DNA from 3 places in the Oceanobacter sp. 3_MG-2023 genome. Region 1 is predicted to be linked to each of the others. Evidence: predicted binding sites of a transcription regulator. Region 1 holds the regulator's gene; each other region holds the start of a gene.

Region 1 (4,245 bases):
GACCCAGGGCCTGCGCCAACGCAAAATCAAAACAGCCTTGCTCACCGGCGACCCCGGCGCCTCAGGTCAACAACTGGCAACACAGCTGGGTATTGACGACGTCCAGATCGGCTTGTCACCCGAACAGAAGCTACAACAGGTACGCCTGTGGCAACAGCAGGGAGAACGTGTATTAATGATTGGCGATGGCATCAACGATGTCCCGGTACTGGCTGGGGCCGACATTGCCATTGCCGTCAGTGACGCCACGGACCTGGCCAAAACCAGCGCCGATGCCCTGGTCACCAGCGGCCGCCTGGACTGTGTATTACAGGCTCTGGACACCGCCAGCCGTACCCGCCAGGTGATCTACCAGAATATCGCTTGGGCGCTGCTGTATAATCTGCTGGCCTTGCCAGTGGCAGCGGCAGGTTATATTCCTCCCTGGGCCGCAGCCATTGGCATGTCATTCAGTTCGCTTTTGGTGGTCAGTAATGCGCTGCGACTATCCCGGACGACCAAACCGGATGTATCCGGTCACAATTAGCACACTCAGCCACAAGGCCAGATTATAATGGCTTCCACTCGCTTGGTTTGATGGACATAACATGGATATTATCTACATACTTGTTCCACTTTCGATCGTCCTGATCAGCATTGCCACGCTGATTTTTTTCTGGGCAGTGCGCAGCGGCCAGTTTGATGATATGGAATCTCCGGCTCACAGAATTCTCTTTGATGACGATGACGATCCCGCAAGCACCCAACCCGCAGCAACCGACACAACACCAGCACCCCATACCACGGCAACCGATAAAAACCCATTGTGATTGAACCACTCTCCCTGTTAACCGCCCTGTTGCTGGGCCTGTTTGGCTCCAGTCACTGCCTGGTAATGTGTGGCGGCATTGCCGCCGCCATTGGCACCCGCTCACAACAACAACCGCTACTGACAGCACTGGCTTTTAACAGCGGTCGTATCACCAGTTACGCCTTTGCCGGCCTGCTCGTCTCGCTGCTTGGCTTATGGCTACAACAACTGAATGATGTACTGATGCTGGCATTACGTACACTGGCCGCCATACTGCTGGTGCTGATGGGGCTCTACGTTGCCCGCTGGGCAAGCTGGCTCACCCGTATCGAACAAGTTGGCCAATATCTATGGCAAAGGCTGCAGCCTGCTACCCGCCCCTTGATGACACAATATTCGATCAGCAGTCGCTTTCGCCTTGGACTGCTATGGGGCTGGCTCCCTTGCGGACTGGTATACAGCACTTTGAGCTGGGTCGCCGCCAATGGTGATCCCCTCAAAGGGGCACTGACCATGTTCTGCTTTGGCCTTGGCACACTGCCTGCCCTGTTCGCCAGTGGCCTCGCCGCCACCAGCCTGAGCCGATTACTCAGTCACAGCCTTAGCCGTATCATTGCCGGACTGTTACTGATTGGTTACGGCGTTTGGACTGCAGCAGCCATCTGGTTATAGTAGCCAGGGTCGTTATTGATCAGCGACTGATCATCCGTTGACAATACCTTGACTCAATACCTTGACCAATGTCTTGACAGCCACTCGTCGAGCTAAGACCATACGAAAATTAATGGAACACGGTTCTTCCCTACATAACGGAAAACCCGACACGGTGAGCTCAATGAAAACAAACCAAGCTGCACAGCCTGCGCACCCTCCCTTGCGCGGTAATCAACCCCACTGCCAGACTTGCTCCCTGAACGCACTGTGTCTGCCACTCTCGCTCAGTGACACAGATATGGAGCGACTGGACGATATCATTCGCCGTGGCCGACCCATTCAAAAAGGCCAGCTGTTATTCCAGCAAGGGGATGAATTCCAGTCCGTGTTTGCGGTACGTACCGGTGCCCTGAAAACCTACACCCTGGCCAGTAATGGCGAAGAACAGATCACTGGCTTTCATCTCGCCAGCGAACTGATTGGCCTGGCCGGTTACGATGCCGGTGATTACCCTCTCACCGCCAAAGCGCTGGAAACCACCACCGTCTGTGAAATTCCGGTTCATCAGCTGGAAAACCTGACCGACGAACTCCCCGACCTGCGCAAACAGTTGATGCGCACCATGGGCAACGAAATTCGTCACGACCAGAACATGATGTTGCTGTTGAGCAAAAAGAACGCCGAAGAACGTGTAGCCTCGTTTTTGCTGGATATCTCCAACCGTTACGCTCGACGCGGTTTCAGTGCCACCCACTTCCGCCTGCCCATGTCGCGGGTCGACATCAGCAACTACCTTGGCCTCGCGGTAGAAACCATCAGTCGGGTATTCACCCGTTTCCAGAAAAATGCCCTGATCGAAACCCAGAGCAAGGAAATCATCGTTCTGGACATGAACAGCCTGTATGAAATGGCCGGACTGAACCCACAAATTGAATGTGACGAGAAAACGCCGGCGGAATAATCCCGCACAGCGTGCCGTTACCCTTCTCAGCGGTAACGGCAAAAAACCCCTTATATCCTTGTTTCTGTGCCCAGTTTCATCCCTGAACCCGCTAACCGGCCACCGCGTTGTTATTGGCTGGCAACAGTTACTGACGCCAGCCAATCTATTCGCTAGAATTCGCCGCCTGATTTTTAGCCAGTGTTCCGCCCCAGAATGCTCAGGAGTTTTCCAGCATGACCGCCGATGTCATTGATCGCAAAGCACGCACCGAATTCAACAAACTTCATAAACGTTTGCGCCGAAACGTTGGCAAGGCGATTGAAGACTATTGCATGATCGAAGAAGGTGACCGGATCATGGTATGCCTGTCGGGCGGCAAAGACTCCTACACCATGCTCGATATCCTGATCAGCCTGAAAAAAAGCGCCCCGGTCAACTTTGAGCTGATTGCCGTCAATATGGACCAGAAACAGCCCGGCTTCCCCGAACACGTGTTACCCGAGTATCTGGGCAAGCTGGATATTCCCTACCATATTGTTGAAAAAGACACGTACAGCGTGGTCATGGATCTGGTGCCGGAAGGAAAAACCACCTGCGGCCTGTGCTCCCGCCTGCGTCGCGGCACCCTCTACGGCTTTGCTGAAAAAATTGGTGCCAATAAAATCGCCCTGGGCCATCATCGCGACGACATCATTGAAACCTTATTCCTGAACATGTTTTACGGCGGCAAACTCAAAGCCATGCCACCCAAGCTGCTCAGCGACGATAAAAAGCACGTTCTGATCCGTCCGCTGGCCTACTGCAAGGAAAAAGACATCCAGGCTTATTCGACCGCCATGGAGTTCCCAATCATCCCTTGTAACCTGTGCGGCTCCCAGGACAACATGCAGCGCCAGAACATCAAGAATATGCTGACCGAATGGGAAAGAATACAACCAGGCCGCAGCGAGAATATCTTTGCTGCCATCTGCAACATCGCCCCCTCCCAGCTCGGCGATCTCAATCTGTTTGATTTTGTCAATTTGCAACAACAACAAGACCAGACGCACCTGGCCACCCGGCTCGATATCGTCACCATCGATTAAAGGCGCGTCCCGGCCCCTGGGCAGCTCCTCACCAGACAGCGCACCCAACCTTCAAGGGAGAACCATGGATACCAATATCATCACCCCTGAGGGGTATACAGAGCTGGAGCAGGAGCTGGATTATCTCTGGCGAACTGAACGCCCGGAAGTCACCAAAAAAGTGACCTGGGCAGCGAGTCTGGGCGACCGTTCTGAAAATGCCGACTATCAGTACAACAAAAAACGGCTGCGAGAGATTGACCGCCGGGTGCGCTATCTCAGAAAACGGCTGGACGCTGTACGGGTCAGCGAATACCACCCCAGTCAGGAAGGCAAGGCCTATTTTGGTGCCTGGGTTACCCTGATGGACGAAGAGGATAACACCTTGCTTTTCCGTATCGTTGGCCCGGATGAAATCTACGGCAAAAAGCATTATGCCTCTGTTAATGCGCCGGTTGTCAGAGCGTGTCTGGGGAAGTCAGTCGGTGATGATGTGTTCATCAAAACAGAAGAAGCAACCCGGGAATGGGAAATCACCGCCATTCGTTACGATACCCCGTTATAACAAGAGACGAGGTTGGCCGCTGTTCTGATCCAGAAACCGGCTGGAAGCTGGAATCCGTGATTTACACCACAATGGCCTGATGAATCATATGATGGATCATGGCTTTGAGTTTCGCCGGGCGTACCGGCTTGTTCATCAAACGATAGCCCAGCTCCCGCACTTCCTGTTTCAGCACATTGGTGTAATTGGCCGTAATCATCAGCACCGGCGCATCCAGCCCCAGATCGGT
Region 2 (4,245 bases), on a different contig from region 1:
CAGTGGTAAGTCCGTAATGTGGTTGTCGTGCCGGATAACCAAATGGATGGCCCGGTGTTTTCCTTGGCGTAAATATTTGACCAATGCTGAAATCAGCAAGGGATGATGCCAGTAGGGATTTTCTGGATCAGACAAGGCCAGCATGACAGAAGTGGGTTGCTGGGACAGTTGGGTCAGTAAAAATCCCAAAACCTCGCAGGCACTGCTAAGTGTGTGCCGGTTGTTGTCCTGACCGATGCGGTAGGCGTATTGATAATCTTCCGGTGGGAGGCTGGTGTTCAGAGGCAAGGCAATATCCAGATGAGGAATGCCTGCATCGAGGTAAAAGTGACCATCGTTATAGAAGCCGAGTTGCCAATAAAAGCTCATGGCGGTGCATTGTGCACTGGCCAGCAAGAGAGGCATGGACATCGATTCTGCCAATGCCTTGACCTCTTCAACCAGCTGTTGGCCAATACCCGCTGAACGGTATTCCGGCAAGACAGCCAAGCGGCCAAAATGACCGTCATCGAACAGGCGAATGCAGCCGATAGTGCGATCACCATCCTGGGCGACCACATAGTGAGCGACCTGGTCTGCGGCTTCATCCCATTCTTCCTCCGGTGGAATTTGTTGCTCCTGAATATAGACCCGGTCTCGGACATCCCGGATGCCTTGCTGGTGGTCAGCCCAGTTAGTACGCACCATACGAATGCTCATGGTTGTCTCCTTCTTATTAGTATCGGCATCATTCAACCTGATAAATCAGTTGTTGTAACCAGAGGTGGCGCAGTAGTTCATAGCCTTGTCTGGAGCAGGGGACATCGGCCATCTGCTCACGGGGATATTGGTTGCGGCTGCTGAGTAATTGCGCCAGTTCCAGGTCGTCGTTATCGAGTACTGATGTTTTCCCCTGGGCGTAAAATACCAGGCCGCTGGCAGTTTTCTGATAGGCAAAGCGAGCATGCTCACTTTTGCGTAAATCGGGTAGTTGCCGATGCTGGCTGCGCCATGCTTCCCAGTCGTCATCATTCAATCGTTCGGATTGATGCTCCGGGTATTTGGGTTCTGTCATTAAAGTGCCAAGAATGTCTCCCAGATGATCCGGTTGCATCAGCATGTCTTGCAGGAGTTTGGCCAGACGCGTTTTGGCAGCGGCGGATATTTCGCCCGGATTGCCTTCCTGAGCAGTGTAATCGGCATCGGTGTAACGTTGATCTTCGCTGCTGTTGCTTAATACCTGATCCAGTGCAAACTGCGCCAGTTCGGCGACACTGGGGGCACGGAAGCCGATCGAATAGGTTTGGCACTCGCCCTGGGCGATGCCGTAATGGGCCAGCTGTGGCGGCAGGTACAGCATATCGCCCGGATCCAGCACCCAGCGGTCGGTTTCTTCAAACCCGGCCAGAACCCGTATCATCGGTCCTTGTATAATCGGGGATTCATCGTTGCACATCTGGCCAATACGCCATTCTCGCTGACCTTCGGCCTGTAATAAAAAGACGTCGTACTGGTCGTAATGAGGGCCAACACTGCCGCCATCCACGGCGTAGCTGATCATCAGGTCGTCGACACGCCAGCCCGGCAGAAAGCGAAAATGCTCCAGCAAATCGGCCGCTTCCGGAATCCAGTGATCCACAGCCTGTACCAGTAACGTCCAGTGGCTGTCTGGCAGGTCTGCAAAAGCGGCTTCGTCGAACGGCCCTTTGCGAATTTCCCAGGGGCCGGCAGGGCCATTTTCCATCACCAGTCGGGACTCGATTTCAGACTCCAGTGACAGGCCAGCCAGCTCATCGGCTGCCAGCAGAGGCTGGAATCCGGGCCAGGCCTGACGAATAACAACCGGTTTTTTTTGCCAGTAATCACGCAGGAATACTGCAACCGAAAGATCACCAAGGAGATGCATAAAAGAGTGTTCCTGACCAGGGCGAACCCATGGCATTCACGGGTTCGCAAAATAATGAATGTCCAAGCTGCGTATTGTTTGAGCTTTGTCAGCCAGATGCAAGGAGCCTGTTTTTTGACGGACTTGACTCGAAGAACTGTGCTACCTCTTTGATCTTTCTCAAGTTCCGATTCATTAGCTGGTTGTCAATGAACCGGGCATTCATAACTATAACAGCAGTTACAACAAAGCCGGTTACGACATCAACGTGGTGACGCTCAGGGAGAGATACATAATGAAAAAATATCAGTTAGTGGTATCGCTGGTAATGCTTGGCTGTGTCGCTACAGCCCAGGCTGTAGGGCCAATACAGCCCTTGGAAGCTGTAAAAGACGTCAAGCAGGCGCAAGTGGAGTTAGGTAAAAAACTCTATTTTGATCCCCGGTTGTCAAAATCCGGGTTTATATCCTGTAACTCTTGCCACAACTTGAGTATGGGCGGTACGGATAACCTGAAAACCTCCATTGGCCACAACTGGCAGCAGGGTCCGATCAATTCACCTACGGTGCTTAACTCGGGGATGAATATTGCCCAATTCTGGGATGGCCGGGCGGCCGACCTGAAAGAGCAGGCCGGTGGGCCGATTGCCAATCCGGGAGAAATGGCATTTACCCATACACTGGCGGTGGATGTCTTGCAGTCCATTCCCCAGTACGTTGCAGAATTCAAGCAGGTATTCGGTACCAGTCAATTAACCATCGATCAGGTGACTACAGCGATTGCCGAATTTGAAAAAACGCTGGTAACGCCCAATTCCCGTTTTGACCAGTGGTTGCGGGGAGATAAAAATGCGCTGAGCAGTGATGAAAAAGCCGGTTACACCTTGTTCAAGGATTCTGGCTGTGTCGCTTGTCATAATGGCCCTGCGGTTGGAGGGAATTCGTTCCAGAAAATGGGGCTGATAGAGGCTTATCAAACCAATAACCCGGCCGAAGGCGTTGCGGCTGTGACGGGTAAGGATATTGATCGTTTCAAGTTCAAAGTGCCGACATTACGTAATGTCGAGCTGACCTATCCATACTTCCATGATGGTGAAGCGGCCACGCTGACAGAGGCAGTGGATATCATGGGGCGCTTGCAACTGGGGCGTCATTTCAGTGATACAGAAAATGCCCAGATAGTGGCTTTCCTGAAAACACTGACTGGCGAGCAACCATCCTTTATGTTGCCGATCTTGCCGCCATCCACCGACAGCACGCCACGTCCACAACCCTTTGATTAACGGCTGGCGTTGGGTTTAAGACGGTGGGGTTTTAGGCGATGTAGCGCAACGGCGAGTCATGAATCTGACTCGCCGTTGTCTTTCTGGCTACCCGGGTTACCGGAGTAGCCCAGCGTTTATCAGACCGCCTTGGCTTGCGCCTCCGCGTTGCCAATATAACTGGCTGGCGTCATGGCATTCAGTTCTGCTTTCACCGCTGCTGGCAACTCAAGGCTGGCAATAAAGTCGCCCATGGCATCCTGGGTAATGGCTTTGCCGCGCGTGAAGGCTTTCAGTTTTTCGTATGGCTGTTCGATGCCATAACGACGCATCACTGTCTGGATTGGTTCTGCCAGAACTTCCCAGGCATTGTCGAGGTCAGCTGCGATACGTGGTGCATTCACTTCCAGCTTGCTGATGCCTTTCATACTGGCGGCGTAAGCAATCAGACTATAACCAGAACCTACCCCCATGTTGCGCAATACCGTGGAGTCGGTCAGGTCGCGCTGCCAGCGAGAGATCGGCAGTTTGGCGGCCAGATGACCAAAAATGGCGTTGGCGATACCCAGGTTGCCTTCGGAGTTTTCGAAGTCGATCGGGTTAACCTTGTGCGGCATGGTCGAGGAACCCACTTCACCCGCGATGGTGCGCTGCTTGAAGTAGCCCAATGAAATATAGCTCCAGATATCACGATCAAAATCAATCAGAATGGTGTTGAAGCGGGCGATGGTGTCGAACAGCTCGGCAATGTAGTCGTGGGGTTCAATCTGGGTGGTGTAAGGGTTGAACGTCAGCCCCAGAGACGTTACAAAAGCGTCAGCGTTGGCTTGCCAGTCTACATCCGGGTAGGCGCTGAAGTGGGCATTGTAGTTACCTACCGCACCGTTGATTTTACCCAGCAGTGGTACCTGGTCCAGTTGGCTGATCTGACGTTCCATACGGGCGACAACGTTGGCCATTTCCTTGCCCAGCGTCGTCGGCGAAGCGGTTTGTCCATGGGTACGAGACAGCATCGGCACGGCGGCATGCTCATGGGCCAAAGCGCGGATGGCGTTGGCAATTGCTTGCATTTCGGTACTGATCAAAGCGCGACCGGCTTTCAGCATCAGGGCATGAGACA
Region 3 (4,245 bases), on a different contig from region 1:
GAAGTATTGACCTTTGCCGTCGGGGTGATGGATTTTAACAAATACGGTTGTGATGTGATTTACCGGGTCAGTAACCAGTCCAGCGCTAAACTGGTGGCGGAAGCCAAGACCGGCATTGTATTTTTTGATTATACGGAACGTAAACTGGCGCGGGTGCCAGAGATATTCAGACAGCGTTGCCAGGGGAAAAGTGCCGACTGAGCAACGCTTGAGCCACGAAGGATCAAGCCGCTGTCAGAGGGGAGCCGGAGCCTTGTCTTGTGGTATCAGCTGTCGTCGCTGTTAATTCCAAGGTCGTCGAAATATTCGCTGATAAAGTCGAGAAACGCCCGGCTTTTGGTGGCCAGGTAGCGATTTTGTGGGAATACCACCTTGATCGTACGAACCGGGATCTCAACGTTACTGAACAAGCGCACAAGCTCGCCATTCTGCAAGTGATGATCGGCAATATATGTCGGGATGGCCGTGATACCCATACCGGCCAGACAGGCTTCATAGACCATATCAATGTCGTTGACAGACAGCTTGCGTTCGACGCTGGACAAGGTGAAGCCGTGATCTTTTTCAAACTGGCGCAGCCAGTTAATACGGGCAAACTCGGCGTTGGTGACCATCAGAATACGGTGCTTGTCGAGGTCTTCCAGTGATGTTGGGGTGCCCCAGGTCTTGAGGTACTGAGGCGAGGCACAAATCACAATATTCTGGCGCGCTACCGGTTTGGCAATCAGTCGGGAATCTTCCAGAGTGCCAATGCGGAGCGCAAAATCGTAGCCTTCCTTGACGATGTCCAGCGGCCGATCCGAAATATGCAGGTCGAAGCTGATATCTGGGTACTTCTCGGAAAAATCATTGAACATCCGCGCAAGTTCGCGGCGGCCAAAATTGGACATGGCAGTGATGCGCAAACGTCCGCGCGGCGTCACATCAAAATCGGTGACCAGTTTTTCGGCTTCGGAAATGGACTCGAGGATGTTTTCACAGTGCTGGTAAAACATCTGCCCCGCTTCCGTCGGACTGACCGAGCGGGTCGTGCGGTTCAACAATCTCACTCCCAGACGCTCTTCCAGACCACTGATTTGTTTGCTGACCGCGGATGGCGTAACGCCTAGCGAATCAGCAGCAGAAGTGAAGTTGCGTGCGCGTACAACAGAAACAAATGTTTGCAGGGTGTCTATGCGGGACATGGGTACGATTCTTGCCGAAAACAGGTTAGTGCCGGAGTATAATTAATCCTGAGGAAATAATCAGCTTACATTCGATGCCTTTTACGCCGAAATGGCGTGGATTCAATGCCCTTTGGCCCGTATTGGGCTAATTGTCAGTAAAGTCGTGATATCCGTTGGCGCATGGTCATCGGCTGTTGTCTGTCGCCGTCGTCGCGCTGGTGGCCGTGGCAGTCGTGGCGTCTGGAGTGCCACGGCTACGAGGCTGCCACAGATTAACGATACCGGCGAGAATAATCAGCACTGCTCCGGCAATGGTGGTCCAGCCCGGGATTTCATCCCAGAACCACCAACCCATCAAGGCGCCATAAATAACCGCGCTGTAAACGTAGACGCCGACCTTGCCGGTCGGTGCGGTGCGATACGCTTTGGTTAATGCCAGCTGGCCGACTGTTGCCACCAGGCCCATCGCTGCGAGCCACCACCAGGCATCATCCGGAACCGGTCGCCAGTTCATCAGGGCGGCGGGAAAAGAGACCAGGCTGGCAATCAGGCCAAAGTAAAATACAATACACTGGCTGGATTCCGTCACCGACATACGCCGGATGGTGACCTTGGCCAGAGCTGCCAGGGCAGCCCCGAGCAAACCGATCAAGGCTGCGAGGGTAAAGGTGCTATCGGCTCCGGGGCGCAGAATAATCGCGACACCTGAAAATCCGATCAGCAGGGCCAGGCCACTGAACTTGCCCGTGGGTTCTTTTAGCCACCACCAGGCCAGTAACGGCATAAAAAAAGGACTCGACAGCTTGACCAGAAAGGCTTCGGTCAGTGGCATATTGCCAAGCGCCCAGAAATAACAGTACATCGCTGCAACCCCTACCAGTCCACGCATGAGGTGCCAATGCCAGACGCTGGTTTTGAGGCTGCCAATGCCACTGTTCATGATCAGGGGGGCCAGTACGATCAGCCCAAGGATATTGCGGAAAAACACCACTTGCTCTGTCGACAGATCGTCTGACAAATGTTTGATCAGGGCGCCCATGATGGCTAATAGCGCTTCTCCCAACATCAGGTATAACGCCCCGATACGCAGTTCGCGACTCACAGTGGTGTAATTCCTCTGGTCTTTAAATTCATTGAAATGACTCAATATCAGCAGTGTTGTGTCGGCGTAGTATTGACGGTGTTGGCTGATTTGCTGGTTTGGGCATCAGTATACGGATGGATGATGAATATTGCTCAGGATCAATAAACAACTATTAGATTTTCTTGTTTTTGAAGTTTTTTACTTGAAAAATATTCATCAAGTCTCCATTTACCATTAAGGCAGTCACTGTTTAGCACAACTTCAGTTTGCCCGACTTTATTTTGTACAACGCTGCGAGTACCGGCCTTCCTTGGCTGGTGTTTGCCGGTATTACCAGAGGAGAAGCTCTGTATGCGTATGGATCGTTTAACCACCAGTTTGCAAAACGCCCTGGCCGAAAGCCAAAGCCTGGCTTTGAGCCAGGATCACAATCAGATTGATACCGTCCATTTGTTATTGGCGTTGTTACAGCAGGCCAATAGTTCGGTCAAAGATGTAATTCGTCGTATTGGCAGCAATGTGCCGCAGCTGGAGCAAGCCCTGCAGAAGGTACTGCAAGATCAACCTCGGGTCAGCAACCCTGATGGGCAAATCCAGGTGTCGGCGGAGCTGGGACGGTTATTGAACCTCACCGAAAAAGCGGCCAAACAGCAGGGCGATCAATACGTTTCCAGCGAGATTTTTCTACTGGTGGCACTGGAAGACAAAGGGGCTGCAGGCCAGGCGCTAAAAGCGGCCGGTCTTGATGCCACCAAAGTGAAACAGGCGATAGAGGATATGCGTGGTGGTGAAACTGTGAGCGATGCCAATGCGGAAGACAGCCGCCAGGGGCTGGAAAAATACTGTATCGACCTGACCGAACGGGCCGAAGCGGGCAAGCTGGATCCAGTGATTGGTCGAGATGATGAAATCCGCCGCACGATTCAGGTACTGCAACGCCGAACCAAAAACAACCCGGTTCTGATTGGTGCTCCCGGGGTGGGTAAAACCGCAGTCGTAGAAGGTCTGGCCCAGCGTATCGTCAATGGTGAAGTGCCGGATACCCTCAAGGATAAACGTATTCTGTCGCTGGATATGGGCTCGCTGGTGGCCGGTGCCAAATATCGGGGTGAGTTTGAAGAACGACTGAAAGCCGTATTAAAAGACGTCGCTAAAGAAGAAGGCCGCATCGTGCTCTTTATTGATGAGCTGCACACCATGGTAGGGGCGGGTAAGGGCGAAGGCTCGATGGATGCGGGCAATATGCTGAAACCGGCATTGGCGCGTGGCGAGTTGCACTGTGTGGGGGCTACCACCCTGGACGAATACCGGGAATTTATCGAGAAAGACGCAGCGCTGGAGCGTCGTTTCCAGAAAATCATGGTGGATGAGCCGTCGGTCGAAGATACGATCGCCATTTTGCGTGGTCTGAAAGAGCGTTACGAGGTTCACCACGGCGTACAGATTACCGACAGCGCCATTATTGCGGCGGCAAAACTGTCCACGCGCTATATCGCTGATCGCCAGTTGCCGGATAAAGCAATCGACCTGATTGATGAAGCCGCTTCGGTGATTCGTATGGAAATCGATTCCAAGCCACAGGAAATGGACAAGCTGGAACGTCGCCTGATTCAGCTGAAAATTGAGCGCGAAGCGCTGAAAAAAGAAAAAGACGAAGCAGCGAAAAAACGTCTGAGTGACCTGAACGACGACATCAATAAAGCCAGCGGTGCTTATGTCGAGCTGGAAGATGTCTGGAAGCAGGAAAAAGCCCTGCTGGAAGGTGCTTCCAAATCGAAGGAATTGCTCGAGCAGGCTCGAATCGAGATGGACGCTGCCCGTCGCAGTGGTGATTTGCAACGAATGTCGGAACTGCAATATGGCCGTATTCCTGAGCTGGAAAAACAACTGGCCAGTGCCAATGAAGCCGAGTCCAATGGCTCGCAGGAATTTACCCTGTTACGTAACAAGGTGACGGAAGATGAAATCGCTGAAGTGGTTTCTCGCTGGACCGGC

The links. Region 1 encodes FNR, which switches genes on or off when oxygen is low (the NO sensors DNR and NnrR bind a similar motif). Its sites were predicted from a motif close to TTGATNTANATCAA; they were not measured.
Region 2: the regulator FNR is predicted to act here: its motif matches at 2,035-2,048, upstream of Q8W32_RS00375 (cytochrome-c peroxidase).
Region 3: the regulator FNR is predicted to act here: its motif matches at 2,399-2,412, upstream of clpB (ATP-dependent chaperone ClpB).

Annotation. Positions count from the first base shown of each region.
Region 1 is NZ_JAUYVX010000010.1:91,091-95,335, reverse strand. It holds gene Q8W32_RS10640 (heavy metal translocating P-type ATPase) at 1-526, shown strand, start outside; gene ccoS (cbb3-type cytochrome oxidase assembly protein CcoS) at 588-809, shown strand; gene Q8W32_RS10630 (sulfite exporter TauE/SafE family protein) at 806-1,462, shown strand; gene fnr (fumarate/nitrate reduction transcriptional regulator Fnr) at 1,626-2,405, shown strand; gene ttcA (tRNA 2-thiocytidine(32) synthetase TtcA) at 2,621-3,472, shown strand; gene greB (transcription elongation factor GreB) at 3,537-4,016, shown strand; gene Q8W32_RS10610 (NahK/ErcS family hybrid sensor histidine kinase/response regulator) at 4,078-4,245, opposite strand, start outside.
Region 2 is NZ_JAUYVX010000001.1:75,659-79,903, forward strand. It holds gene Q8W32_RS00365 (GNAT family N-acetyltransferase) at 1-699, opposite strand, end outside; gene Q8W32_RS00370 (cupin domain-containing protein) at 728-1,885, opposite strand; gene Q8W32_RS00375 (cytochrome-c peroxidase) at 2,160-3,146, shown strand; gene purB (adenylosuccinate lyase) at 3,266-4,245, opposite strand, start outside.
Region 3 is NZ_JAUYVX010000003.1:144,127-148,371, reverse strand. It holds gene Q8W32_RS04055 (thioesterase family protein) at 1-201, shown strand, start outside; gene Q8W32_RS04050 (LysR family transcriptional regulator) at 267-1,184, opposite strand; gene Q8W32_RS04045 (DMT family transporter) at 1,351-2,268, opposite strand; gene clpB (ATP-dependent chaperone ClpB) at 2,602-4,245, shown strand, end outside.